3 regions of the Blautia sp. 1033sp1_1033st1_G9_1033SCRN_220408 genome follow, and region 2 is predicted to be linked to each of the others. Evidence: predicted binding sites of a transcription regulator. Region 2 holds the regulator's gene; each other region holds the start of a gene.
The links. The regulator HrcA, encoded in region 2, represses chaperone genes, less so after heat shock. The targets are predictions, from matches to a motif close to TGTTAGCACTCNNNNNNNNNGAGTGCTAACA.
Positions count from the first base shown of each region.

Region 1: htpG (molecular chaperone HtpG) is a predicted target of HrcA. The motif match lies at 1,952-1,982, and genes of this name have one in related genera.
Region 3: groES (co-chaperone GroES) is a predicted target of HrcA. The motif match lies at 2,856-2,886, and genes of this name have one in related genera.

Region 1 is NZ_JBFKZO010000013.1:31,607-41,769, forward strand. Features, by position in the region: gene htpG (molecular chaperone HtpG) at 1-1,878, opposite strand, end outside; gene AB5916_RS10690 (hypothetical protein) at 2,071-5,028, opposite strand; gene AB5916_RS10695 (glyoxalase) at 5,165-5,422, opposite strand; gene AB5916_RS10700 (HAD family hydrolase) at 5,522-6,343, opposite strand; gene AB5916_RS10705 (HAD family hydrolase) at 6,336-7,001, opposite strand; gene AB5916_RS10710 (Maf family protein) at 7,006-7,596, opposite strand; gene AB5916_RS10715 (hypothetical protein) at 7,782-8,159, shown strand; gene AB5916_RS10720 (glutamine--tRNA ligase/YqeY domain fusion protein) at 8,215-9,882, opposite strand; tRNA gene AB5916_RS10725 (tRNA-Thr) at 9,974-10,046, opposite strand.
Region 2 is NZ_JBFKZO010000005.1:136,926-147,088, forward strand. Features, by position in the region: gene uvrB (excinuclease ABC subunit UvrB) at 1-1,731, opposite strand, end outside; gene AB5916_RS05970 (ComEC/Rec2 family competence protein) at 2,348-3,250, opposite strand; gene hrcA (heat-inducible transcriptional repressor HrcA) at 3,463-4,503, shown strand; gene grpE (nucleotide exchange factor GrpE) at 4,529-5,176, shown strand; gene dnaK (molecular chaperone DnaK) at 5,193-7,082, shown strand; gene dnaJ (molecular chaperone DnaJ) at 7,215-8,399, shown strand; gene AB5916_RS05995 (phosphatase PAP2 family protein) at 8,513-9,250, shown strand; gene prmA (50S ribosomal protein L11 methyltransferase) at 9,225-10,163, shown strand, end outside.
Region 3 is NZ_JBFKZO010000014.1:29,289-39,451, forward strand. Features, by position in the region: gene AB5916_RS11115 (DUF6106 family protein) at 176-682, opposite strand; gene groL (chaperonin GroEL) at 883-2,505, opposite strand; gene groES (co-chaperone GroES) at 2,526-2,810, opposite strand; gene AB5916_RS11130 (hypothetical protein) at 2,971-3,102, opposite strand; gene codY (GTP-sensing pleiotropic transcriptional regulator CodY) at 3,391-4,179, opposite strand; gene topA (type I DNA topoisomerase) at 4,340-6,418, opposite strand; gene dprA (DNA-processing protein DprA) at 6,457-7,341, opposite strand; gene AB5916_RS11150 (YifB family Mg chelatase-like AAA ATPase) at 7,367-8,902, opposite strand; gene AB5916_RS11155 (helix-turn-helix domain-containing protein) at 9,155-9,370, shown strand; gene AB5916_RS11160 (amidophosphoribosyltransferase) at 9,455-10,163, opposite strand, start outside.

The DNA.
Region 1 (10,163 bases), on a different contig from region 2:
TTCCTGACCTCCAAACATGGACGGATCCATGCCATACATATTATACATTTTCATCATATCCTGCATACGGCGGCTTTCCTCAGACAAAGTAACCATTGCTGCAACACCCGCATTTTTCAGCTTTTCAACCTTTACTTCCAATTTATCTTTCTTAAGGCTTGTACGGAAGATATCTGTCAGCTTCTTTACTGTATCTTCGTCAATGGCAGCATCTTCTTTCATTTCTTCAGAAAGGTCTGCATCAATTCTCTTAAACTGTACATGCTCATCTTTCTGCTCCAAATGAGTGATAAACGGAGCATCAATATTATGTTTCATGATCACAGCATCTTTGCCTGCTTCACGGAACATATTGATATACTGGCTCTGCTGGATCTCATCTGTCACATAAAAGATCGTTGTCTTTTCCGGCTCTTTCTTATCATCAGAAGTTTCTTCTTTCTTCTCTTCTGCTTCTTTTGTATCTTCAGCCTTCTCTTCAACATTCTGATCTTTTTTATTTTCTTCAATGCAGTCCTTCAATGTAAGATATTTTCCGTCAATATTCTTGAACAGAATGTAATCATGCATTTTATCTGCAAATTTATTATCCTTAATGCAGCCAAATTTAATAAATGGACTGATATCATCCCAGTATTTCTCATAGGATTCTCTGTCTGTCTTACACATACCAGTCAATTTGTCTGCAACCTTTTTGGTAATATATTCAGAAATTTTCTGTACAAATCCATCATTCTGAAGTGCTGATCTGGATACATTCAGAGGCAGATCCGGACAATCGATCACACCTTTCAGTAAAAGCAGGAACTCTGGAATCACTTCTTTAATATTATCAGCAATAAATACCTGATTATTATAAAGCTTGATGGTTCCTTCGATAGAATCATACTCTGTATTGATCTTCGGGAAATACAGGATACCTTTTAAGTTAAAGGGATAATCCATATTCAGGTGGATCCAGAACAATGGCTCCTTGTAGTCCATAAATACAGTCCTATAAAACTCTTTGTATTCTTCCTCTGTGCATTCATTTGGATGCTTCATCCACAGTGGATGGGGATTGCTTAAGGATACTGGACGTTTGTTAATCTTTACCTTATCCTTTGCAGGAGAAACTTCGACAACCTCTTTCTCTCCTTTATCATTTTCTTTCTCTTCAGTCTTAGCATCTTCATGAATATGCTCAACAACTACATCATCCTCACGAAGCTCTGACTCATCAATGGTTTCGTACTCCTGCTCCTGATTTTCCTTAGCAAGATAAATATTTACCGGCATGAAGGAACAATATTTCTGAAGTACTTCACGCATACGATATTCATTGGCAAATTCTACGCTCTCTTCATTCAGGAACAGTGTGATCTCTGTACCAACTGTTGTCTTATCCCCATCCTGCATATCATATTCTGTACCGCCATCACATGTCCAATGTACAGCTGTGGCGCCCTCTTTATAAGAAAGAGTATCAATATGAACCTCATCTGCAACCATAAATGCAGAATAAAATCCCAGTCCAAAATGACCGATAATCTGATCATCTGTAGTCTTATCCTTATACTGCTCCAGGAACTGGGTAGCGCCTGAAAAGGCTATCTGTGTAATATACTCTTCTACTTCATCTGCAGTCATACCAAGACCATTATCAATAAACTTCAGGGTCTTCTTTTCCGGATCTACAATAATATGGATCTCCGGCTTGTAATCATCCGGCAATGTATACTCGCCCATTACATCCAGTTTCTTCAGCTTCGTCACTGCATCACAGCCATTGGAAACCAGTTCCCTGACAAAAATATCATGATCAGAATATAACCATTTCTTTATAATTGGAAAAATATTGTCACTGTTAATTGATAAACTACCATGCTTTTCAGCCATGTAGATCACTCTCCTTTGATTTTTACTCTTATGCAATATATACTAATACTCTTCTTTTCAAAAGTCAAGAAAAATTTAGCACTCATGCAAGTTGAGTGCTAACAGCAGGCTTTGTTTCATAAAACAGCAGGCTTTTTAGGGAATAATAAGCTTCCCTAAAAAGCCTGCTGACAACATCACTATATTATGAAATCATTTTTTCTTTTTTCTGTAAACAACTACACCAATGATGCAGATCACTGCAACCACCAGAATAATCACAAATGTCATGATCGGTGTGTTATCACCGGTACGTACTGCATTTTTCTGGTTAGCATCTGTACGGTTCGCTGCCGGGGTAAGATCCTGGCCATCTGCCTGTGAAACATTGAAGTTGACCTGCTTAGCATCCTGTGCACCTGTATTTACCCAGTTACTTCCATCGTATTTCTGCTGATTGAATACAACTGTCATAGTATAGCTTCCTGCCTTAGCCATTCTGAATGTAGCTGAATAAGGAGCCTGCTCCCACTTTCTTTCTTCAAGAACCTTCCAGCTTGCCGGAATATATCTGGTATCTCCGGTTCCAGGATCGGTATTATTCATACCTGCACCATTTGCTGTGACGGTGATCTTGGTCGCTGTAGTATAAGCTGCGTTAGGATCAATCCCTGCAATAGTATTTCCGGATGGGTCTGCAAGCACTGCAGAACGTCCATTCACACTTACTTTTGCAGAAACAATAGTGCTGATCTGATCAGGATTGGTCACACCACTAGGTAATGTCACTGTTCCCTTTACAGTAAATGTCTGTGCATCTGTACTGTCCGGATCATAAGAGCTGCCATTTACATCCCATTTAACGGATGCTTTCATCTTTCCATTTGTAGTACTGATGACAACAGTCTCAGGAAGCTTCAGAGCCTTAGCGGATTTCTTCGTACCATTGGCAAGCCCTGTAATTTGAGAAGGTTTGGTAATCCCTGTCAGTTTAACCTCTGCTTTTGCAACTGTAAGGATTGCCTTTACACTTGTCTGGGAATTATCGCTTGCTACTACAATATCCTGATCAAACAGTCCTTCTGCAAGACCTGTCTTAGGTCTTATAGTAAAGGTTGCACTCTCACCTGGTGCAAGTGTCACTGCTGAAAGAGCACCCACCTCAAAATCACCGCCTGTTGGCTGCTTCAGATTGATGGTTGTATTACCTTCATTCTTTACAGTAACTGTGCCAGCCTGTGGTGCTTCTGTATAACCGGCTTTCACAGTACCAAAATCAACTATGCTGGGATTTACAGATAATCCAAATACATCTGCCGGTGCCACCGTCAAAGAAAATGTATATGTGAATACAACATTTCCGTCATTCAATACAGACACCTGACCTGTATAGGTACCAGCTTTCAACCCCATCTTCGGCTGAACTGCCAGAATAGCAGACTCCCCACCTGCTATAGAAGCCTGTGAAAGAGCTGCAGTAAATGCATTCTGTCCTGCCTCATCAAGAACAGCTGTCAGATTCGCTGCTGCATTTCCTGAATTGCTTACTGTAACAGACTTTGCATCTGGTGCTGCTGCATATCCTTCTTTTACAGAATCAAATGCAAGAGTACTTCCGCTTGCCGGATCTGCTGCCAGACTCGCTGCTGCCGGTGCATTCACTGTAAGGGATACAGGATAGGTAGCAAAATCCACTCCATTAACCTGTACAGTCACATTACCGGAATAAGTACCTGCTGTAAGACCAGCTACTGGCTGAACTGTCAATACTGAAGATTCCGTTGCGCCTACTGCTAAGGTATCTGCTGAAAATGCTGCTGTAAAAGCTGCCTGTGCACCTGCGTCAAGCACTGCCTTAAGCTGTGCCTCTGCTGTGCCTGCCTGATTGCTGAAGCTTACAGTCTTCCCTGCTGGAAGTTCTGTATATCCTGCTGTAACAGGATCAAATGTAAGGGCTGTTCCTGCAGGCACGTCTGAAGTCACAGAAGGTGCCGGATCAGTTTTCTGCTGATCCTGTGGTGCATTTGTATCCTCACCATTTCCATCTGTTACCTGAGCTGCTTCATTCACTGTGAAATCTGCTTCAAAGGAAGCCTGTGCACCTTCCTCGGTAGTATAGGTGATCGTGTCCTTATAAATACCAGCCGGTATACCCTCTCTTGGCTGAACCCATACATTTACAGATTCCCCTGCTTTCAAAGGCTCTGTAATATCCTGTACCATAAAGTGCTCTGGTGAAACACTGGTGAAATTCAAATCGCCTGTGCCTGTGTTAGTAATAGTCACATACTGCTCACCAGGAAGCTGTGTATATCCTGCCTCTGCACTGCCAAAATCAAGTACACCAGTGCTGTTATCCATAGATACTTCTGCACTGTATGTCAGTTCCGGAGCATCTGCATCTGTAGTCTCCGGAATATTAAGAGTCTCTTCATTATTGATCTGGATCGCACTGTTGTCTGTATCTGCCGGAATATCCTGGGCAGCTCCCGTAGTGCCGTCATCAGAAGCCTCTGGAATATTTGTATCCTGGGTATCTCCTCCAGCCTCCGGGATGTTTGCATCCTGGGCATCATCCCCAGCCTCTGGAATGTCTGTATCCTGGGTATCATCCCCAGCCTCCGGAATATTTGCATCCTGGGTATCATCCCCAGCCTCCGGAATGTCTGTATCCTGGGTATCACCCTGAACATCTACGTCTGCGTCTGAAGCACCCTCGCCTGCAGCCTCCGGAATCTGTACATCCTGCTGCGTAAGGTCATCTTCATTATCCTCATCCGGAGCAGGAGTCTCACCCTCTGCCACAACCTCCACACTAAGTGCCTTTAATTCACCTGTAAAACCAAGTTCTTCATTTCCTGTGATCTTAAGCTGGATCCTGTTGCCCATATCTTCCTGTACCAGGGTGTACGTTTTCTCTTTACCCACCTCAGTCAGTTCATCTCCAGTCTTTCTTGACCACTGGAATGTAACATCCTCGTCTGTAATCCCTTCAGGAATTACCTTTTTATACTCTGCTCTGAGCACACTTCCCACAGAAGCTGTTCCTTTGATCTTCAGCTTTCCATCAAGCTTCACAGCCTGTGCTTCCGATGCAAATACAAGTGACGGAAGTAACGAAAGAGCCATAAGCATTGCCATTAGAACAGATAAAATCTTTTTGGGTTTCATATGCCATCCTCCTTTACATTTTATGTCCGGCAAATCATATCACTAATTCTGATCCGGATATATCTGCTGTTTTATTTTCTATATGTATTATAGCAGACTTTTTTTTCTTCATGTAAAATGGATTTACCTGACAGTTTCACCCTTCTACGATCAAATATGTTCCATCAGGAAGAGGAAAAACTTCACTTTCTTCTTCCAGTTCTTCATCTGAAAGTCCATCTACATCTGCGCCCATTCCGGACAGATATACTTTTACATCCTTGATGGAATCTACCACAACCGCCATGCAGTCTTCCAGAAAAGCCTCTGCCTCTTCCGGATTCTCTGCTACTGGTTCATCAAAAAGCTGTCCCTGTTTTTTCAGAAATATGTTAATGCATTCTTCTGTATACATATTATTTTCCTCCTGCTGTTCAGTTTCCTATTTAGTTGTGTTTCCTATTTAGTTTTTAGTTGTGTTTTCTATTTAGTTGTGTCTCCTGCTTGCATGGAATTATCTTCTCGCCGGAGTAAGGGGAATTTTCTCTATATTTCCCTCCGACTGAAGAATAGCCTCCAACACCGGCTCTTCTCTTTCTGCCTCAAAATCTGCCGAAGCACGTACCCCCGGCTTGGAATGTGCCATGGCAAAGCTGTATTTTACTGCCTGAAGCATTTCAATATCATTGTATTCGTCCCCAAAGACCATACACTCATCTGCTGCAATGCCATACACATCCTGTAAAGCTCGCAACCCAATGGCTTTATTCGTCTGAAAAGGTATAAAATCAATCCATGCCGTTCCTGACGTCACAACCTTGCAGCGATCACTGAACCGGTTCTGCCAGTATTTTATACATTCATCTGTAACCCCTGCCGGCTCATATACTGCCATTTTCAAACAAGGAAGCGTGATCTCCTCCACACCTTTGATCACCTTACAGTCACATTTCACCACATTCTTGAGCAGATTGTAATATTCCTCTGTTTTCGGCTGAATATAGTAAAAATCTTTTGTAGAGCAAGAGTATTCTGCACCTTCCTTTTCATTTACTGCCTGGATGATATCTTTCATCAGGTCTGAGTCAAAGGTCTCCTGATACAGGATCTTATCATCTTTTACCACCAATGCACCGTTTTCACATATAAACGCCATATCTGATACAACCGGGGCAAACAGACGTCTCATATTCGCATACTGTCTTCCGCTGGCAGCAGCAAAAAGAATCCCCGCTTTTTTCAGTCTTGGAATCAGATCAAACATTTCCTCTGGCAGATCCTGCGCTCCGTTTAGCAGCAAAGTTCCGTCCAGATCACTTGCGATCAATTTAATCATCTTTTTTCTCCCTGTAAATTTTCCATATATCTTTCGGTGTTTCAAGCAGAAGATCTGCACCGTTTGCAATCAATTCGTCTTTTGTGCGATATCCCCAAAGCACACCCACAGTCAGCATGCCAGCCGCTTTTCCTGTCTGCATGTCTGTGCCAGTATCTCCAAAATACATACATTCTTCTGGCTTTACATTCATGATCTGTGCTGCTTTTAAAGGTTCATCCGGTGCAGGTTTCCTGCGAATCTGGGAGCTTTGTCCGATCACCACATCAAAAAGATCCCCAAACAGTTCCTCTACCACTTTTACAGAAGCAACATGTGGCTTGTTAGAACAAACAGCAATTTTAACCCCAGCTTCTTTTAACGCATTTAAAGCTTCCATCATATGCGGATATACAGAAACCTTATAAAGTGGATCCTGGTCAAACCTTTCTCTGTACATTTTTCTTGCCTCTTCATAATGGTCCAGCTGAGGATCTCCTGCATCTTCCAGACATCTGCGAACCAGCATATCTGCCCCGTCCCCACAATAATATTTAAATTTTTCAGTAGGAAGTTCTCTAAGTCCCAATTCTGTAAGCACCTGATTAGCCACAGTCGCCATTGAATCCAGTGTAAATGCCAGTGTTCCATCCAGATCGAAAATACACGCTTTTCTCATAATCTCATCCTTTCAGATTTATCCCCATTTTTTTCGTTTCGTATAAAAGCCGTCCAACAGGAAGGCCGATCACATTATTGTAATCTCCCTTGATCTCTTTTACATAAATCCCGAAAGCCCCCTGGATCCCATAGCTTCCAGCCTTATCCATTGGCTCGCCTGTTTTTACATATGCTTGGATTTCTTCCAAAGACACCGGGTAGAACGTAACATCTGTACATTCCCAGAACGTATTGGTAAGCCACTGGCCAGCCTGTTTTTTGAAAACTGTCACACCTGTGTATACCTGATGAGTATTCCCTTGAAGGCAAAGCAGTGTTTGTACTGCGTCTTTTGCATCTTTTGGCTTTCCAAGTATCTTTTCCTGATAAACAACGATGGTATCTGCTCCTATAACCAGAGTTCCCTCTTCCCAAAAATGGCTTTCAGCCACCATCTGTGCTTTCTGGAAGGATAACTGTTCCACCGCTTCCCATGGGATATCTGTACTGATCTGTTCTTCTCCTGTTGCAGGAAGTACTGTAAAACTTACTCCTGCCAGCTGCAGAAGTTCTTTCCTGCGCGGAGATGCAGATGCCAGAATAATATTATCCATAATTCCTCCTGCAAATTCTTTTTCTTCGATTTTTAACATGCTATAGTATACCCTCTCCCTTTCTGCCATGCAACTTCTTTTATATTTTTCTTTTCTTTTTCAGACAAAAGTATTACAATGGACACATTAGAAATGAGTAATCTAATCACTTGGTTTTACTCATAATATGAAAGGAGTATATCACCATGGCAAAAATTAATAAATACTGGGGATTTGTCGCTGTTGGCGCCCTGACAGCCGCTGCTGCTGGTGCTATTGCTGCAGCTTTTTTGAAAAATCGCACGGATCTTGAGGATTTTGATTTTGATGATGAAGACTTTGATCAGGACGAATCTGAAGAAAAGCCTGCAAAGGAATCTAAAGAAGCATTCCAGTCCTGGGAACCATCTCCAAACGATGAAACTGAAAATGACGTTACAGCCGCTTCCCAGGAAGATACAGCTGACGAAGCCACAACTGCTGACAACTCCCAGCCGGAAGCAAAGAATGAAACTGATAAGACTACTGATGCTCCCCAGGAAGATGCAGCTGATGAAACCACAACCGAAATTCCTGTGGAATAAATAATTCAGGGGATGCAGGCCTTTAATACAGGCTGCATCCCCTTTCTATTTATCTTTATGCTTTTGGAAGTTTAAAGCTGCTCTTCAATGATACAATCCTGTTAAAAACAGGCTGCCCTTCTTTTGAATCATGAATATCCGCACAGAAGAAACCGTTCCGCACAAACTGATAGCTGTCATATCCCTTTGCTCCCAACAGTGCAGGTTCCACATAGGCCTCTGCTTTAACCAGAGAATTCGGATTCAGGTTCAGGGAACCATCTTCTTTATTGTATACACCCTTTTCCTCATCTACAATGTTCTCATACAGACGAACCAGGACTTTTCCTGCATGGGTTGCTTCTACCCAATGGATCGTCCCTTTTACTTTACGTCCATCCGGTGCATTACCTCCCTTGGTAGCCGGATCATAGGTACAATGCACTACCCGTACAGTACCATCATCATCCGCTTCAAATCCGGTGCATGTGACAAAGTATGCATTCATCAGGCGTACCTCTGTTCCTAGGAAAAGTCTTTTGTATTTCTTAGGAGGTTCGATCATGAAATCTTCTCTTTCGATATACAATTCTTTTCCAAATGGTATCTTCCGGCTGCCCAGAGCTTCATTCTCCATATTGTTAGGAGCATCCAGATATTCAATCTGATCTTCCGGATAATTATCAATCACCAGTTTGATAGGATCCAGAACGGCCATCATACGCGGTCTTTTTAACTTAAGATCTTCTCTGATGCAGTATTCCAGTGCTGCATAATCGACAGAACTGTCTGCCTTGGAAACACCGCAAAGCTCTACAAATTTCTTAATAGATTCAGGTGTATATCCTCTCCTGCGAAGACCTGCAATAGATACAAGACGCGGATCATCCCAACCATCTACAATACCATCTTCTACAAGCTTTTTGATATAACGTTTACCAGTTACCACATTGGTAAGATACAGCTTTGCAAACTCGATCTGTTTTGGCGGATGGGGATACTCCAGTTCCTCTACCACCCAGTTATAAAGCGGTCTGTGATCCTCAAACTCCAAAGTGCAGATAGAATGGGTAATCCCTTCAATAGCATCCTCAATGGGGTGTGCGAAATCATACATTGGATAAATACACCAGGTGTCTCCTGTTCTGTGATGGGTACGATGAGCAACTCTGTAAATAACAGGATCACGCATATTCATGTTTGGAGATGCCATATCAATTTTGGCTCTCAGTACTTTCTCTCCATCACCATATTTGCCTTCCTTCATCTCTTCAAATAAATTCAGGTTTTCTTCTACAGAACGGTTGCGGTAAGGGCTTTCCTTTCCCGGCTCTGTCAGGGTTCCCCTATACTCACGGATCTGTTCAGCAGTCAGATCACAAACATAAGCTTTACCTTTTTTGATCAGCTTTACAGCAGCCTCATACATCTGTGGAAAATAATCAGACGCAAAAAACAGTCTGTCTTCCCAATCTGCTCCCAGCCAATGGATATCTTCTTTAATAGAATCTACAAACTCTGATTTTTCTTTGGTCGGGTTTGTATCATCAAAACGCATATTAAATTTACCATTGTATTCTTTAGCAAGACCATAATTCAAAAGAATAGACTTTGCATGGCCAATATGCAGATAACCATTTGGCTCCGGCGGAAAACGGGTATGAACAGTATCATAAACTCCCTCTGCCAGATCTTTATCAATAATATTCTCAATAAAATTCTTGGAAATGGTTTCGTTTTCCATCTTTTCCCCTCCTATTGCTAATGGTCTTACTTTTTCCCGCTTGTAAGCATTTTTATTTAGAAAAAAAGTCCTTGAAAATCAAGGACTTTAAAGCTGCTGACGGGAATCGGACCCGTGACCTCCGCCTTACCAAGGCGACGCTCTACCGACTGAGCCACAGCAGCACTGACTGCAAGCTTTTTGCCGCTCACAGTCAATTATATTAGCAGAGAACCGGTTAATTGTCAACACTTATTTTTGCCTGACACGCATATTTTTTTATGCCTGACACACATATTTTT
Region 2 (10,163 bases):
ATTATAGGCATCCTGTAACTGACGGCGCCGTCTGGTCTCATCAATGGCCTGACGCATGGAATCGGTCATGGTATCTGCATACATGATCACATGGCCTTCACTGTTACGTGCAGCACGGCCAATGGTCTGTATCAGGGAGGTTTCCGAACGGAGGAAGCCTTCCTTGTCTGCATCCAGGATTGCTACAAGGGTGATCTCCGGGATGTCAAGGCCTTCTCGAAGCAGGTTGATACCTATCAGTACATCGAATATATCAAGACGCATATCCCGGATGATCTGTGCACGCTCCAGTGTATCAATATCCGAGTGAAGGTAACGTACACGGATCCCCACATCCTTCATATATTGGGTAAGATCCTCTGCCATCCGTTTGGTCAGGGTTGTGATCAGGATCTTATGCTTCTTTTCTACCTCTTTATTCACTTCTCCGATCAGATCATCGATCTGGCCTTCTACAGGACGTACCTCTACTTCCGGATCCAGAAGGCCGGTAGGACGGATGAGCTGTTCTGCACGAAGAAGTTCATGATCTGCTTCGTATTCACCAGGAGTAGCAGATACAAACAGAACCTGATCCAGCTTCTGCTCAAATTCATCAAAGCTTAAAGGTCGGTTGTCCTTTGCAGAGGGAAGACGGAAACCGTAATCCACCAGGGTCTGCTTACGGTTTTGATCACCGGCATACATGGCACCGATCTGAGGCACCGTTTTATGGGACTCATCTATGATCAGAAGAAAATCATCTCCGAAATAATCCAGAAGGGTGTAAGGGGGCTGACCAGGAGCAAGACCTGCCAGGTGCCTGGAATAATTCTCAATGCCAGAGCAGAAGCCGGTTTCTTTCATCATTTCGATATCAAAATTGGTTCGTTCGGAAATACGCTGGGCTTCCAGAAGCTTGTCTTCGCTTTTAAAGTAAGTAACACGTTCTTCCAGTTCTTCTTCGATTGCCTTGGCTGCACGCTGGATTTGTTCCATTGGTACTACATAATGAGAAGCCGGAAAAATCCCAGCATGGGAAACCTCACATTTGATCTCACCGGTAAGCACATCAATCTCTGTGATCCGGTCGATTTCATCGCCGAAAAACTCTACACGGATCGCACTGTCAGAGTAGTTGGCAGGGAAGATCTCCAGAGTATCTCCACGTACCCGGAAGGTACTGCGGTGAAAATCCATTTCATTCCTGGTGTACTGGATATCGATTAGTTCCCGGATCACTTCATCCCGGTCTTTGGTCATGCCAGGCCGAAGAGAGATCATCATGTCCTGGAATTCCTGAGGAGAACCCAGACCGTAAATGCAGGAAACAGAAGATACAATGATCACATCACGCCTTTCGGACATGGCAGCAGTAGCGGAAAGACGAAGCTTGTCGATCTCATCATTGATGGCTGAATCCTTGGCAATATACGTATCAGAGGAGGGAACATAAGCTTCCGGCTGATAATAGTCATAATAGGAGACAAAATATTCCACTGCGTTCTCAGGGAAGAACTCCTTAAACTCACCATACAGCTGTGCTGCCAGTGTTTTATTGTGGGCAAGGACAAGGGTAGGTTTATTCAGCTGTGTGATCACATTTGCCATGGTAAAGGTCTTACCTGAGCCGGTAACACCCAGCAGGGTTTCAAACTGGTTACCTTCTTTGAAGCCCTTGACCAGTTCCTCAATGGCCTGCGGCTGATCGCCGGTAGGTTTGTATTCGGAATGTAATTTGAAATGATCCATGGAAACACCTCTTTGTCAGAATCTATTTATGGGTGGACGTTACCGTCTGCGCTGTACTCTGTTTCCCGATTATAGCAGAAATACTTTTGAAAGTATAGGGATAATACTGATTATTTCTACTGCAACTACAGAGTAGGTTGCAATCTTCATCAGTATTTCAATCACAAGTAACCAGAGTGAAAGAAATTCAAAAGAGACTGCGTTTGCCGAAAGGAAAACCACAGATAAAATAGATAATAAACCTATGTAAGGAGGGATGAATCTCTTGAGATTTATGGAATTAAGCTATCCGGTGTGCTATATGGGCTTTTATGTGAGGAAGGCAGCTGTGAAAAGGCGACGGGTTTCGGAAATATCAGCGGTGCAGCAAAGAATACCATTCCAGGGGATTTAACCTCCATGAATCTGAAAGAAGTGGAAAATATTATAAAAGAACATGAAAATCAGGGATTTCACATAGAGATGGAGCGGTAAGCGTATATAAAACAAAAAATCAGGTATCATAGCCCAGGGCTTGGACTGCTGGGGCTGTTTTATACAAATGACCGGCAGGTGTAAACACATCTGACCGGTCATTTTGTGATCTTACAGGAAATCCCCAATCTTCCTGCAATTTTCAGTGAATGATAACGCTTCGCCTGGAACTGTTGTAGGTATATACCTGTCCGCCAAGTGCTTTTATATTTTGAAGATTCCGGGCTACTGCAGGATAAGTCCGGAGAAAAGCAGGGGCATCCACAAAAGTGATATCAGCACCGATATATTTATAGAAGGAATAACGACCTGTATTATTGCCGTGGTGCGGCGCCTGCAGAAAGGTGGATTTTAGTTGCTTCTTATATGTACTGATCAGCCGTCTGCCTACCTTTGTGAGAATATCTCCTGTGAACAGCATGCTGGTTTTCCTGCCGGATACTTTAAATACCAGGGAGGAACCATTGCAGATGTCTTTGGTGGTATTGGTAAGGGTGTTGCTGTAACCGTTGAAAAACTGAAATTTCAGTCCGGAAAAACGGAAGCTGTCACCAGCTCCTTTCCAGTGGATTTTGGAGGTGCCGCACATTAATTTCATAAACTGCTGAAACACAGGATATTCATCCCAGCTGTGTTTAAATTTACGGTAGCGACTGTCATTGATCTTAGGAGCGATCACTTTTCGAATCTGGATATCTCCTGGAGAAGAAAAGATTTTGATAAAAGCACCGGTATGATCCGGATGCGGGTGAGTGATGATCCACAGATCAACTTTGCTGCCCAGACTTTGGATGGTCTTACGGACAAAGGCCTCCTGATCTGTCCAGCCACCATCTACTACGATCAGTTTGCCGTTACTGCCCTTGATGGTATAGAACATGGACTGCTTTCCGGCATGGTCATCGCCGTACTGGGTAACGCGCCAGGTGACAGAAGCAGTGCCGGCTGAGCATGGAACAGCAGGAGAAAGAAATAAAGCCAGTAAAAGAGTCAGAAGCCCGATAGCCAGTCCTGTAAAATAGGTCAGATGTTTTTTATAATCCATTGTAGTGTTTTCCTTTTTTTATATTGCGTAACTATATTATAAGCCGTTTACAATCATTTCTCAATCAGGAAAAATCATCACCAAATTTTCACACAAATATTTTGTAAAAAATATTGACAAACTTTTACAACAGGTGTATCTTAAGACCATAGATGTTAGCACTCCATTATGTTGAGTGCTAACAAAACAGATGGAGAAAGGAGCAAACATTCATGGATGACGTATTAGATGAGCGCAAAAAGAAAATACTGAAAGCAATCATCAAAACATACATGGAAACAGGTGAGCCGGTAGGTTCCAGGACAATTTCCAAATATCCAGATCTGAATGTAAGTTCAGCAACCATCCGGAATGAGATGTCAGACCTGACCGATATGGGATATATCGTACAGCCTCATACATCTGCAGGAAGGATTCCATCTGACAAAGGCTATCGTCTCTATGTAGATGAACTGACCAGGGAAAAGGAATCAGAGATCGCAGAGATCCGTGAGATGATGATAGAGAACACGGATAAGATGGATAAAGTATTAAAGAAGGTTGCCAAGGTTTTGGCAGCCAATACTAATTATGCCACTATGATCACGGTTCCACAGTACAGCGGAAGCCGATTGAAATTCATTCAGCTTTCCAGAGTCAGTGAGCACCAGCTGATCGCAGTTGTTGTTTGTGAAGGCAATGTGATCCGCAATCAGATCATTGATCTGGACGAAGAGATGGATGACCAGACTATTCTGAAATTAAACCTTCTTCTGAATACCAACCTGAACGGAGTTCCTATCCAGGATATCAATCTTGGTATGATCGCCAGACTGAAGGAGCAGGCAGGAACCCACAGCGGTGTGGTAGCTACCGTGTTAGATGCAGTGGCAGCCACCATTCAGGTGGATGAGGAAGATTTGGAAGTATATACATCAGGAACCACCAATATTTTTAAATATCCGGAGCTGGCTGACAAGTCCAGAGCAAGCGAGCTGATCTCCACTTTCGAGGATAAGAAGGAATTGGCAGATATGGTTCGTGAGAGCATGGGTGATCAGGAAAGCACAGGTGTGCAGGTGTACATCGGTGATGAGGTTCCCATTCAGACCATGAAGGATTGCAGTGTTGTGACTGCCTCTTATGAGTTGGGCAATGGGATGCATGGAACCATCGGTATCATCGGACCTAAGCGTATGGATTATGAGAATGTTGTGGACAGCTTGAAGAAGCTTAAGGTTCATCTTGATGAAGCAGTAAATAAGAAAACATAGAAAGGCGGTTGACAGCGTGTCAGATATAAAGAAAGAAACCGAAGCTACAGAAGAAACAGTTGAGATTCCGGTGACTGACGGCAGCGAAGAAGAGACAGCAGCCGAGGCTGAGGATACAGAGAAAGAATCTTCCAAAGAAGAGGAAAAAGAAGTTCCAGAGGCTGAAGCATCAGAAGAGCCAGAAACAAAAGATGCCAAACCGGAAGAAAAGACAAAGACTTCTTTCTTCGGAAAAAAGAAAAAAGATAAATTTGAACAGCAGGTGGAAGAGCTTACCGATCGTTTAAAGAGAAGCATGGCTGAGTTTGATAATTTCCGTAAAAGAACGGAAAAGGAAAAGGCCAGCATGTATGTGATCGGGGCAAGAGATATTGTTGAAAAGATCCTGCCTGTTGTGGATAATTTTGAAAGAGGACTTGCACAGGCTCCAGAGGGAGATGCCTTTGCAGATGGCATGAAGATGATCTACAAACAGTTGATGACCGCTCTTGATGAGATGGGTGTTAAGGAGATCGAGGCCAAAGGCAAAGAGTTTGATCCGAACCTCCATAATGCAGTGATGCATGTAGAGGATGAAAATGCAGGTGCTAATGAAGTAGTAGAAGTATTCCAGAAGGGATATACCTATAAAGATTTTGTTGTAAGACACAGTATGGTTAAAGTTGCAAATTAATCAGGAGGGAATTATCATGAGTAAGATTATTGGTATTGATTTAGGTACTACAAACAGTTGTGTAGCAGTTATGGAAGGTGGAAAACCTACCGTTATTGCAAATACAGAAGGATCCAGAACAACACCGTCTGTTGTTGCATTTACAAAGACAGGTGAGCGTCTGGTAGGTGAGCCTGCAAAACGTCAGGCTGTAACAAATGCAGAAAAGACAATCTCTTCCATTAAGAGAGAGATGGGTACAGATTATCGTGTAAATATTGATGGTAAGAAATATTCTCCACAGGAGATTTCCGCTATGATCCTTCAGAAGCTGAAAAAAGATGCAGAAGGATACTTAGGTGAGCCTGTAACAGAAGCGGTGATCACAGTTCCAGCATATTTCAATGATGCACAGCGTCAGGCTACCAAGGATGCAGGTAAGATCGCAGGTCTTGATGTAAAACGTATTATCAACGAGCCTACAGCAGCAGCTCTTGCTTATGGTCTTGATAATGAAAAAGAGCAGAAGATCATGGTATATGACCTTGGCGGTGGTACATTTGATGTTTCTATCATTGAGATCGGCGATGGTGTTATCGAGGTTCTTTCCACAGCAGGTAATAACCGTCTTGGTGGTGATGACTTCGACCAGAGAATCACAGATTATATGCTTTCCGAGTTCAAGAAGAACGAGGGTGTTGATTTAAGCAACGATAAGATGGCACTTCAGAGACTGAAAGAAGCAGCTGAGAAAGCAAAGAAAGAGCTTTCTTCTGCAACAACAACCAATATTAACCTGCCGTTCATTACAGCTACAGCAGAAGGTCCGAAGCATTTCGATATGAACCTTACAAGAGCTAAATTCGATGAACTGACACATGATCTGGTTGAGAAGACTGCAGAGCCGGTTCGCCGTGCACTTTCAGATGCTGGCCTTACAGCATCTGAGCTTGGTCAGGTACTTCTGGTTGGTGGATCTACACGTATCCCTGCTGTTCAGGATAAGGTTCGTCAGCTGACTGGCAAGGAGCCAAGCAAATCTCTTAACCCGGATGAGTGTGTTGCACTTGGTGCTTCCGTACAGGGTGGTAAGCTTGCAGGAGAGGCTGGCGCAGGTGATATCCTTCTTCTGGATGTTACTCCGCTGTCACTTTCTATTGAGACAATGGGTGGTATTGCTACAAGACTGATCGAGAGAAATACAACCATTCCTACAAAGAAGAGCCAGATCTTCTCTACAGCAGCAGATAATCAGACTGCCGTAGACATTAACGTAGTACAGGGTGAGCGTCAGTTCGCAAAAGACAACAAATCCCTTGGACAGTTCCGTCTGGATGGTATTCCGCCAGCACGTCGTGGTGTTCCGCAGATTGAGGTTACATTTGATATTGATGCCAATGGTATCGTAAATGTATCTGCAAAAGATCTTGGTACAGGTAAAGAGCAGCACATTACCATTACAGCAGGATCTAATATGTCTGAGTCCGATATCGACAAGGCAGTAAAAGAAGCTGCTGAGTTTGAGGCACAGGATAAGAAACGTAAAGAAGCAATCGATACAAAGAACAATGCAGATTCCATGGTATTCCAGGTTGAGAATGCCCTGAAAGAAGCAGGAGATAAGATCGATGCCAATGATAAGGCAGCAGTCGAGTCTGATCTGAATGCCCTGAAAGATATCCTTGCAAAATGCACAAATCCTGATGAAGTTACAGATTCTCAGGTAGCTGATATCAAAGCTGCACAGGAGAAGATGATGGAAAGTGCTCAGAAGCTTTTTGCAAAGATGTATGAGGCACAGAATCCACAGGGTGGAGCTGCAGGAGCAGGCCCGGATATGGGAGGCGCATCCCAGGGCGGAGCTACAGGCAGCAATGAAGCCGGATATGGTGATGATGTAGTTGACGCTGACTACAAAGAGGTGTAAAATAGCAGCTGTCTGTTTTTAATAGCACAGACGGCAGCATAAATAAAGTGACTGTTATGACGGCTGCTGCTTTGAAATAGAAGTGGCAGCCGATGTTAAGGTTCTAAATAATTATATTAGGGAAAAGAGACTATGGCTGATAAAAGAGATTACTACGAGGTTCTTGGTGTTGACAGGAATGCGGATGATGCAACACTGAAAAAAGCATATCGACAGTTAGCCAAGAAGTATCATCCGGATGTAAACCCGGGAGACAAAGAAGCTGAAGCAAAATTTAAAGAAGCCACAGAAGCCTACAGCGTGCTAAGTGATCCTGCGAAAAGAAAACAGTATGATCAGTTCGGGCATGCAGCCTTTGAAAATGGTGGCGGCGGTGGTGCTGGTGGTTTTGGTGGATTTGATTTTTCAGGTTCAGACATGGGAGATATTTTCGGGGACATATTTGGCGATTTGTTTGGAGGCGGAAGCAGGAGAAGACCGAATAACGGGCCTACAAAGGGAGCCAATCTCCGTGCAAGAGTCAATATTACATTTGAGGAAGCTGTTTTCGGATGTGATAAGGAGCTGGAGATCACATTAAAAGATGAATGCACTACCTGCCACGGCACAGGAGCCAAACCGGGTACATCTCCGGTTACCTGTCCAAGATGTAACGGGGAAGGTCAGATCGTCTATACCCAGCAGTCCATGTTTGGCATGGTGCGTAATGTACAGACCTGTCCGGACTGCCATGGAACTGGAAAGATCATCAAAGAAAAGTGTTCCGCTTGTCGGGGAACCGGTTATACTTCCAGCAGGAAGAAGATCCAGGTGTCCGTACCGGCAGGTATTGACAATGGACAGAGCATCCGCATCCGTGAGAAGGGTGAGCCAGGAGTAAACGGAGGACCAAGAGGAGATCTTCTTGTTGAAGTGAACGTGGCTCGTCATCCTATTTTCCAGAGACAGGATATGAATATTTTTTCCACAGCTCCTATTACTTATGCTCAGGCAGCATTGGGCGGAGATGTGAAGATCAGCACTGTGGACGGAGATGTGGTATATACAGTGAAGCCCGGCACACAGACAGACACCAGGATCCGCCTGAAAGGCAAAGGAGTTCCTTCCCTGCGGAATAAGAACATACGTGGTGATCATTATGTTACCCTGGTGGTTCAGGTTCCTACAGGCCTGAATGAAGAGGCCAAGGAAGCCCTTCGCAGATTTGATGAAGCTTGCGGCAACCGTCCTGCTGAAGCAAAGGGGGATGGCCCTGAAAAGAGCGAAAAGAAGAAAAAGAGCTTTATGGATAAGCTGAAAGAGACTTTTGAAGAGTAAAATAAAGGTTTGACGGTGAGAAATACGAGAAAAGAGGGATTCACCTCTTTTCTTTTTTTGTGTCTTATTGTATATTAAGGGTTAGACCTAATATAGAAAAGGAGTCGTCGGCTTTGAAAGAAAAAGCAAAATGGAAACAATTTCTTGATAAATATGTACCCAGATGGGCGGTTCTCCCGCTTTTGACTATCCTGGCAGCCAACTGCCTGATCTACTGGGGAAGTGATCTTCTTACTGCAAACAGGCATCATTTTGATTTTACCATGGGATTTGACCGGGCTGTGCCTCTGGTTCCATTTTTTGTGTGGTTTTATATCCTGGCATTTCCTTTCTGGGCAATTGGATATCTTCTGTCTGCAAGAAGGGGGAAAGAAATATTTTACAGATTTGTGGCTACAGACCTGACCATTCATCTGACATGCTTTATTTTATTCCTAGTAATCCCTACTACCAATATCCGACCGGAGCTGACAGATGGCACTATTTCTGAAAAGATCCTGGGTATTGTGTATGCTATGGATGGAGGTGTGCATCCATCTAATCTTTTTCCTTCCATCCATTGTTATGTAAGCTGGATGTGTTATCGTGGACTTAAGGGAGCCAGGGAGATTCCTGTGTGGTATCAGAGATTTTCCTTTGTATTTGCATCACTGATCATTGTTTCCACCCAGGTATTGAAGCAGCATTATATTGTGGATGCTGTGGCAGGAGTGGCACTTGTGGAAATATTCTGGAGATTTTACGGTAAAAAGCAGCGATACCAGAAGCTGATGGGATTTTTTGAGGTGTTAAATCACAAGATTTGGAAAGGAGAAGGAAATTTAGATGAAGTGGAATCGTTTTACCATTAAGACAAAAACAGAGGCAGAGGATGTGATCATTTCAGCTCTTGCGGATGTGGGAATCCAGGGTGTGGAGATCCAGGACAAGCAGCCTCTTACAGATGAAGATAAAGCACAGATGTTTGTAGATATTATGCCTGATTGTCCAGAGGATGACGGGATCGCATACCTGAATTTTTATCTTGAAGAAGATGAGGATATAGAAGAAGTACTGCAAAATGTACGCCAGGTACTGGATGAGGTCAGCTCTTATATGGATATTGGAGAGGGCAGTATTGAACAGTCCCAGACAGAGGATAAGGACTGGATCAATAACTGGAAAGAATACTTCCATCAGTTTTATGTAGATGATATTCTGATCGTACCTTCCTGGGAAGAGGTTAAAGAAGAGGATAAAGGGAAAATGATCCTTCATATCGATCCGGGCACTGCTTTTGGCACTGGTATGCATGAGACGACCCAGCTGGTGATCCGCCAGCTGAAAAAGCTGGTCCATAAAGATACACAGATGCTGGATGTAGGAACAGGAAGCGGTATTCTTGGCATTGTAGGATTGAAGCTGGGAGCAGCCCATGTAGTTGGCACGGATCTGGATCCCTGTGCAGTTCCTGCAGTCGCAGAGAATAAAGAAGCCAATGGGATCCCGGATGATGCCTTTGATATGATGATCGGTAATATTATTGATGATAAGAAGATCCAGGATCAGGCAGGCTACGAGAAGTATGATCTTGTAACAGCCAATATCCTGGCAGATGTATTGGTTGCTCTGACACCAGAAGTGGTAAGCCATATGAAAAAGGGCGCTTATTATGTAACATCAGGGATTCTGGATGTGAAAGAGGACACGGTGGTACAGGCTGTGAAAGCTGCCGGTCTTTTGGTGGAAGAGATCACCCATCAGGGTGAGTGGGTATGTGTGACA
Region 3 (10,163 bases), on a different contig from region 2:
AAATGTTTTGTGTTTTATTTTTTATGTATTGTTCCATAGTTTAGCAAAAAAAATAATCAGTGTCAATACCGGGTTAGCCTGAAAAATTCTTAGCATGACACACTGGGTCAGGCCGGAAAAACCTTGCCATGACACACTGGGTCAGGCCAAAAAGACCTTGTCACAACCTGTTTACTCAGTCCAGAAAGACCTTGCTTGGCGCACTGCTCCGAATCGCCTGGATCATCTTCTCATCCGGCTCCAGGATCACTTTGCAGGACTCTCCATTATCTCTGATGATCATGGCAAAACGCTTGTGCTCTGCATTTCCAGAAGAAAAATCGTACACCTTCATCTTCTGGTTATTGTTGTAATAATCCATCCTGTGGGAGGTAAGGGGAGCTACCAGATCTGCATTCTTAATATCCAGATTTTTAACTCTTTTTCTCTTGGATTTGGCCATGATCTTGTCAATGTCCAGTTCACCGTTCACATAAAGATACTCGTACTCCAGGTCAGTCCTTGGAAACAGTATAAAATACCCTGCCAGACCAAGAACCAGTGCCAGAAGCAGAGCAATTGGTGTGATAAACAAACCTGCCACAACAAAAAGTGCAGTAAATCCTATCACTGCGATCCGGACTGCAGAATCCGCTGCTGTGCGCTCTTTCTTTACCAGATGCTCCTGATATAAGTCACTCATAACATCTTCTCCTATTTCTTTTTTTGTTTTTAATTTTTGTAATTGTCAGAAAGTTCAATTCAAGTCGAGCAGTGCTTCCAGTACATCTTCTACTATTCCTGACATTTTTTTCAGTATATCACAAAACAGGGCCAGCGTCTATGACGCCGACCCCAATTTATACTTTCTTTATGATGTACCTCTTTATAATGTGGCTGGGATTACATCATACCCATTCCCTGTCCGCCAGCCGGTACTGCCGGTGCATCTTCTTTGATGTTTGCAACAACAGACTCTGTTGTAAGCAGTGTAGATGCAACGCTTGTAGCGTTCTGAAGGGCACTTCTGGTAACTTTTGCAGGATCAAGGATACCTGCGCTAACCATATCCACATATTTCTCATTCAGAGCATCAAAACCAATTCCTGGCTCAGACTCTTTTACTTTATTGATGATCACGGATCCCTCAAGTCCTGCATTTGCAGAAATACGGAACAGAGGAGCCTCCAGTGCTTTCAGGATGATGTTGGCACCGGTCTTCTCATCTCCCTCAAGAGATGCAGCCAGCTCACCAACCTCTTTGGTAGCATGGATGTAAGCAGAACCGCCACCTGCGATAATGCCTTCCTCAACAGCTGCTCTTGTAGCTGCCAGAGCATCTTCCATACGAAGTTTTGCTTCTTTCATCTCTGTCTCAGTTGCAGCACCAACACGGATCACAGCTACACCGCCAGACAGTTTTGCAAGTCTTTCCTGAAGCTTCTCTCTGTCGAAATCAGATTTTGTCTCCTCAATCTGAGCACGGATCTGTGCAACACGGTTTGCAATATCTTCTTTCTTTCCAAGACCGTCAACGATAACGGTATTCTCTTTTGCAACTTTAACGGATTTTGCACGGCCTAACTGAGCCATTGTAGCATCCTTCAGTTCCAGACCAACCTCATCAGAGATCACTGTACCGCCTGTAAGGATTGCAATATCCTGAAGCATTTCTTTTCTTCTGTCACCATAGCCAGGAGCTTTAACAGCCACTACCTGGAAGGTTCCTCTTAATTTGTTTACGATCAGAGTAGTAAGAGCCTCACCCTCAACATCCTCTGCAATGATCAGAAGCTTTGCTCCAGCCTGAACGATCTGCTCCAGAAGCGGAAGAACTTCCTGGATATTGCTGATCTTCTTATCTGTGATCAGGATATATGGATCTTCCAGTGTTGCTTCCATTTTCTCCATATCTGTGGACATATATGCTGAAATATATCCACGGTCAAACTGCATACCTTCTACCAGGTCAAGCTCTGTATGCATAGTCTTGGATTCTTCTACAGTGATAACACCATCATTGGAAACCTTCTCCATAGCATCAGCTACCAGCTTACCAACCTCTTCATCACTTGCAGAAATTGCTGCTACATTTGCGATCTGGGATTTACCGCTTACTTTCTGGCTCATCTTCTTGATTGCTTCTACAGCAACATCTGTAGCTTTCTTCATACCTTTTCTCATAATGATCGGGTTTGCACCTGCTGCCAGGTTTCTCATTCCCTCATGTACCATTGCCTGAGCAAGTACTGTAGCAGTTGTAGTACCATCACCTGCAACATCGTTGGTTTTGGATGCTACTTCTTTAATCAGCTGTGCACCCATATTTTCAAATGCATCCTCAAGCTCGATTTCTTTCGCAATGGTAACACCATCGTTAGTGATCAGCGGAGCGCCAAACTGTTTATCAAGAACTACGTTTCTTCCTTTCGGTCCAAGTGTTACTCTTACTGCATCAGCTAATTTATTCACACCAGCTTCAAGTGCTGCTCTGGCTTCTGCGCCATATTTAATCTCTTTTGCCATGATCATCAATCCTCCTGTTTTTATTTAATAACAGCTAAAATATCGCCCTGTTTTACAACAATATATTCTTCGTTTTCAAGTTTCACTTCTGTTCCTGCATATTTGGAGTAGATAACCTTATCTCCTACAGCAACTTCCATTTTTACTTCTTTGCCATCAACAACGCCGCCAGGACCTACAGCAATAACCTCTGCCTGCTGTGGTTTTTCCTGTGCCTGACCAGGAAGAACAATACCGGACTTTGTAGTTTCTTCTGCTTCTAACTGTTTTAATACAACCCTGTCACCTAATGGTACTAACTTCATGATTTATGTCCTCCTTTATTATTGCAATGCTCTTCATTTCTAATTTGCTAGCACTCAATTAATATGAGTGCTAATCACTGTCCCTATATTATTGAATTTATCGCTTTTCTGCAACTCTTTTCACGCTTATAGATTACAGTGTATTCTTTTAAAATCTTATTTATTCTTTATTTTTCTCTTGTTTTCTAATTTTTTTATTTTTATAAAAAAATGATGTAAATATAGCAGCAAAAGAAACAGCCAGCAAGCCAAGCCAGAATCCTACAGGTACAGTATACACAAAGCCCATCATTGCGATGCATTTTTAGCAATAAGAACCTTACGGAATAATTTCCTGATTACGGAACAAAGCGAACAAGTCCGCTTCAAACTCCCTGTATCCCTCAATCTTTGAGGGACTTGTTACGCTTTGCGCGCCAGATGCAGTCTGCTTTAGCAGACATATTCCTCATGCATCTGGTCGCATCCTCGCGGAGCGTTTTTATGTAATAGGAACATTACGGAGTAATTTCCTATTACATAAAAAAGACTGCTGCAATCTCTGCAACAGCCTTCTGATCATCTGATATCCCAGCCCTGTTCAGGCTTTCTTGTTATTCTTCTGGGCTTTGATCTCCTCCAGTTCATCGAAGATCACTTCATTCAAAACCTTAATATAAGTTCCCTTCATACCTGAAGAACGTGATTCGATCACACCTGCACTTTCAAATTTGCGAAGTGCATTCACAATAACGGAACGGGTGATCCCTACTCTGTCAGCAATCTTGCTGGCAACCAGTATCCCCTCATCCCCATTCAGTTCATCAAAGATATGGATGATGGCTTCCAATTCCGAAAATGATAAAGTATTAAAAGCAGACTTCACAACCTGCTTCTTACGGTCTTCCTCCGCATTCTCTTCATGCACCGCCCGCATCATCTCCAGCCCTACAACAGTAGTGCCGTATTCGCTGACAATAATATCTTCTATATCATATGGACGGTCCTTACGGTACATAAATACCGTGCCAAGTCTCTCACCTGCAATGTCAATGGGATTGATAATCCCCTGGTAGCTTGCAGATACATGCTCAAACCCAAGCGTCTGGAGATTTACATTTTCTTTGGTAGACAGAACGCCCAGAAACCTTTCATTCAACATTCCATCCACATAGCCGCCAACTTTATCTTCAATCAGTTCTGTGATTTCCTCAACTCCAGGACATAAGCTTATACCTAATACCTTACCCTTCTTACTAAGTACAAGAATGTTGGAGCTTAGAGTCTCCATCAGAACCTGGCAGATATCATTAAATACCACCTTGCTGGAGTTGCTGTTGTGAAGAAGCTTGTTAATCTTCCTTGTTCTATCCAGTAACTGAACGCTCATATTGTCCTCCTTTCACTTCTTTTATGAAGCAATCCTGTAATCTGATATAATCATACTACACGTTTTGCAGGATATTTACAAGACATTTTTTACTATTTTTTTATTTTACCCGATTTTTCAGGAAATATATCTTATTAATAAATATTGACTGAAAAAAGCATTATTTATCCTCATCATCGGTTGTTTTCTGTTCCACATATCCACAGGTTTCCTGGCTGCATACCAGTTTATTGCCTTTTTCCACCATATAATTACCGCATTTTGGGCATTTCTTCTTAGACGGCTTCTGCCAGGACATAAAATCACATTCCGGATTGTTCTCACAGCCGTAATATTTTCTGCCCTTTTTGGTCTTTTTCAGCACAACCTCACCGCCGCACTTAGGACACTGTACACCAATCTTTTCATAATATGGCTTAGTGTTTCTGCACTCCGGGAATCCAGGGCATGCAAGAAATCTGCCATGGGGACCATATTTGATCACCATATGACGTCCGCAGTTATCGCAGATCACATCTGTAACTTCGTCCTGGATATCTACTTTTTCCAGTTCCTTCTGTGCAGCATCCACATCTGCTTTCAGATCCGGATAGAAATTACGGACAACTGTCTTCCACTGTACTGTCCCTGCTTCCACGCAGTCCAGAAGACCTTCCATGGTAGCTGTAAAATTCACATCTACAATACTTGGAAATGCCTGTTTCATAATATTATTTACAACTTCACCCAGTTCGGTTACATAAAGGTTCTTCTGCTCTTTTGACACATACCTTCTGCTGATAATCGTGGTAATGGTAGGCGCATAAGTACTTGGGCGTCCGATTCCCAGTTCTTCCATGGTTTTTACAAGGGAAGCCTCTGTATAATGAGCCGGCGGCTGTGTAAAATGCTGCTGTGGCTTTAATTCCTTTAAGGAAAGCTTCATGCCCTTTTCCAGACTTTGGCTTAATACATTGCCCTTCTTCTCATCATCTTCCTGGGTGTATACACACATAAAACCGTCAAAGGCCACCTTGGAAGCTGCAACTGTGAAGGTATATTCCCCTGCCCGGATCTTCACAGATGTGGTCTCATACTTGGCTGCTGCCATCCGGCTGGCTGCAAAGCGTTTCCAGATCAGCTGATAAAGCCTGAACTGATCTCTTGAAAGGGAGTCCTTGATCATCTGAGGAGTCCTGCTGATATCTGTAGGACGGATCGCTTCATGGGCATCCTGGATCTTCTGTCCCTTTTTCACTGCTTTTTCGAAATGGGAAACATACTGCTCACCATAATTGTCTCCAATATAAGCTCTTGCAGCACTGTCAGCTTCCTCAGAGATCCTGGTAGAATCTGTACGCAGATAGGTGATCACACCTACTGTGCCGCTGCCCTTGATATCCACGCCTTCATACAGCTGCTGTGCCAGACGCATGGTCTTCTGTGTAGAAAAATTCAATGTTTTGGCAGCCTCCTGCTGAAGAGTACTGGTAGTAAAAGGAAGTGGCGCATTCTTGGTGCGTTCTCCTTTCTTTACCTCGGAAATCTCATACTCCTGCCCCTCCAGAGCCTTCAGTACCTGGTCCATCTCCTGCTTATTATGGATCTCCATCCGCTTGTCTGTGCCGTAGAATCTGGCTTCCAGTGGCTTTTTCTCTCCATTTACAATGAAGTCTCCGTCCAGGCTCCAGTATTCTTCCGGAATAAAAGAATTGATCTCATCCTCTCTGTCGCAGATGATACGTAAAGCTACAGACTGTACCCTTCCTGCACTTAAGCCTCTCTTCACCTTTACCCATAAAAGAGGACTGATGGTATAACCCACCATACGATCCAGCATACGCCTTGCCTGCTGTGCGTCCACCAGGTTCAGATTTAGTTCTCTTGGATGCTTCAACGAATCCTTTACTGCAGTCTTTGTGATCTCATTAAAGGTGATCCTGTGCATTTTCTTTGGATCCTCTTTCAGAGCCTGTGATAAATGCCAGGAAATAGCCTCTCCCTCACGGTCAGGGTCCGTTGCAAGATAGATCTTATCTGCTTTCTTCGCTGCCTTACGAAGTTTGGCAAGCAATTCTCCCTTTCCACGGATGGTTATATATTTCGGTTCAAAATCATTATCCACATCAATGCCAAACTGACTCTTTGGGAAATCCCGTACATGTCCGTTTGATGCCTCTACTTCATAATTTGCCCCCAAAAACTTCTTAATTGTCTTTACCTTTGCAGGTGACTCAACTATCACCAGATACTTTGCCATGATAACTCTCCTAAGCTAAATCATAATGTAGTCACATGTTACTTACATCTAACATAATGCTGTCTGCCCACCTCACTGGCAAGCCCCAATACCTGAAGCTGCATCAGCAGCCCGCTTGTTTTTCCTGCTGAAAATCCTGTTTTTTGAATAAAATAATCCAGGTTTTCAGGTCGTAAATCGAGACAACTATACACCAATTCCAAATCTCTTGCAAGTCCTAAGTTCTTTTTTTCTCCTGCTGTCTCCTTCTTTTCAGGAAAAATCCCCCATTCCCCAAGCAGGATTTCCGGACACCAGGCAATGCCTGCCCCATCAAAAATCAGCTGATTACAGCCCTGTGAAAGAATCTGATCCACCTGTCCCGGAAGGGCATACACTGCCTTTCCCTGATCAAGAGCAAAGCCTGCAGTGATCAAAGATCCGCTTCGTTCTCTGGCTTCCACGATCAGCACCACATCTGCCAGGGCACTGATGATCCTGTTTCGTGCAGGAAAATGTCCTGCCTTTGGCGGCATCCCGGGAGGAAATTCACTGATGATCCCTCCTCCGGTTTCCAGGATCTGATTGTAAAGCTTCCGGTTGGCTGCAGGATAACACACATCCACGCCGCTGCCCAGCACTGCATAAGTTGGCCTTTGTGCCTCCAATGCGCCCAAATGTCCCTGAGTATCGATTCCCAATGCCATACCGCTTATCACCTGGATCCCGTATTCTGCCAGTACCTTTGCATAACAATGAGCCTGCCTTTTTCCATAGGCGCTGCACATTCTGGCCCCTACCACAGCTGCTGTGGGTGCATTGTCTTCCGGCAGATTTCCTATTACATAAAGTTCTTTTGGCATACCTGACAGCTTCTTAAGACGCTTGGGATATTCCTTACTGTTTATGGTGATCTTTCTTATTTCTGTTTGTTTTCCTTCCATATAAAATACCTCACTGTTTCTTCATTTATACCCAGTATTTTTTGTCAAATGCACGATAGGATAAAGCCTGCGAAATGTGGGAAACATGTATCTTATCCTCCTGCTCCATATCCGCAATGGTTCTGGCCACTTTCAGTATTCTGTGATACGCTCTGCCACTAAGTTCCATTTTTCGGAATGCCTGTTCAAGAAGCCTGTTTCCTTCTTCTGTAACCCCGCAGTATTTCTGGATCTGTCTGCCGGAAAGCTCTCCGTTAAAGCATATGTTTTCCTTTTGATATCTTTCCAGCTGGATCTGCCTGGTTCGCTCTACTCTTTCCCGGATCGTATCAGAGGATTCTCCTTCCGGCGCGCCATTCATCTGCTGAAAAGATACAGGCGATACCTCCGTACAAAGATCGATCCGGTCAAGCAAAGGATTGCTGATCTTCCCCAGATAGTGACTCACTTCTCCAGGAGTGCAGCGGCACCTGTTCATATCCGGAAAAAAGCCACATGGACAAGGGTTCATGGCTGCTGCCAGCATAAAGCCTGCCGGAAATGTAAAGGTCCCGCTGGCTCTTGAAAGCTGGATCACTTTATCTTCCATGGGCTGCCGCAGGATTTCCAGGCTTCTCCTTGAAAATTCCGGCATTTCATCAAGAAAAAGCACACCTCTGTGTGCCAGGGTCACCTCTCCTGGACCAGGAATCCTGCCTCCTCCTGCCATTGCCTGGGCAGAACTGGTATGGTGAGGACTTCGATAAGGTCTTTGACAGATCAACGGACTGTCAGCAGACAACAATCCAGCAATACTGTAGATCCTGGTCAGCTCCAGGCTTTCTTCAAAAGTAAGCTGTGGCATAATGGTGGGAAGCCGCTTTGCCAACATAGTTTTGCCGGCTCCAGGAGGGCCGATAAACAGAATATTGTGAAATCCGCTCACTGCGATCTCACAGGCTCTTTTGGCTCCTTCCTGACCATGGATATCCAGAAAATCCACCCTGGTCTTGCACTCATTTTCTGTTTCTTTAGGGCTTGGTCTGTCAGGATTTTCTTTATGAAAATCTTCCGGATTTTTCAGATATCGGATCAGTTCTTTCAGATCCTTTACACCGATCACTGGCATATCTTTTACAAGCCTGGCCTCCTGAAGATTACCATAGGGAACCATACAATATCTGCACTTTAATTCCCTTGCTTTGATCACTCTGGCAAGAATACCCGGCACAGGATAAATCTCTCCGTTCAGGCTGATCTCCCCGGCAAGCATCACGCCTTCAAGCAGGCTTGGATGAAGGATCCCTGCCGCAGATAAAACAGCTGCAGCTACAGGTATATCAAATCCTGCCCCTTCTTTTTTGATATCTGCCGGTACAAAGTTCACGGTTACTCTTTTAGGTGGCAGACTGATCCCATTATTGCGGAGAGCAGTACGGACCCGGTCCTGAGCCTCTTTTACCTGAGCTGACGGATACCCCACCATTGTGAAGGATGGAAGACCGTCACTTACATCTGCTTCCACCTGAATGGGACACACTTCCATTCCTAAAATACTGGCTGACAATACACTTGCAAACATGATTTCCTTTCTGCAAAAAGCGCTGCCCCGACCTGTGTTTTTGCCTTTTTTAAAATAAAATTCTCATGGATTTTTGTAGATGATTTTCAGAATACTGCACATGAATTCCAGACTGTTTTTGAACAGATAGATAGATTTTAGTATAGCCCATTATGCTCCTATTTGCAATAGTTTAATTGGTTCTGTTTTATACTGCGAATAGACGTTTTCATAGAAATACAAAAGAAAAAAATCGGAAAGGAGAAATACTGTATGAGATTTCAGCGCATTCAGGATCTGCGTACGGATGCTGACCTTTCTCAGAAACAAATCAGCGAAATCCTGCATATCAGCCAGCGATCCTATTCCCATTATGAAACAGGATCCAGGAATATACCAATTGAAATGCTCATCCGACTTGCAAACTATTATAATACAAGCATTGATTATCTGGTTGGCCGTACCGATAACAAAAAGCTGTATCACTAAAAAACATGCATTGTATGCTTCCCGGAAGCTAATCCAGCTCCTAGGCACACACAATGCATGTTTTGTTTTAGTTTTATGGAACAATTATTCTACACCATTCCAGCAATAAGTGCAAAGCTTACATGGCTCAATATCAATGGATGCTTCCAGATCATCCAGACGATGGTACTTCAGGGAAGTGAAATTCAGTTCTTTACGAATCTCTTCCAGCATTTCCTTATAGTTCTGTGAATCCGGATTTGCATAATCTGCAAGCACTTTCGGATCCACATGATCCCCTTCTCTTTTTGCCACGATCCGCCTTGTGATCAGATCCATTTCTGATTTGGATCTGGAGAAATTCAGATACTTGCAGCCATAGAGCAATGGCGGACATGCAGGACGGATATGCACCTCTCTTGCCCCATTATTATAAAGAAATTCTGTAGTTTCACGAAGCTGTGTACCACGAACGATGGAATCATCAATCATCAGCAGGCTTTTCCCTTTGATCAGCTTATGTACAGGGATCAGTTTCATCCTGGCGATCAGATTACGCTGGCTTTGCTGAGTAGGCATAAAAGAACGGGGCCAGGTTGGTGTATATTTAATAAATGGTCGTGCAAAAGGCACTCCGGAACGATTGGCATATCCAATGGCATGGGCAATACCTGAATCCGGCACACCTGCTACAATATCCGGTGAAATCTCCCCTGCATCTCTGCCTGCCAGAATGTCTCCGCATTTGTACCGCATTTCTTCTACATTGACTCCTTCATAGGTAGAAGTTGGATACCCATAATATACCCAGAGG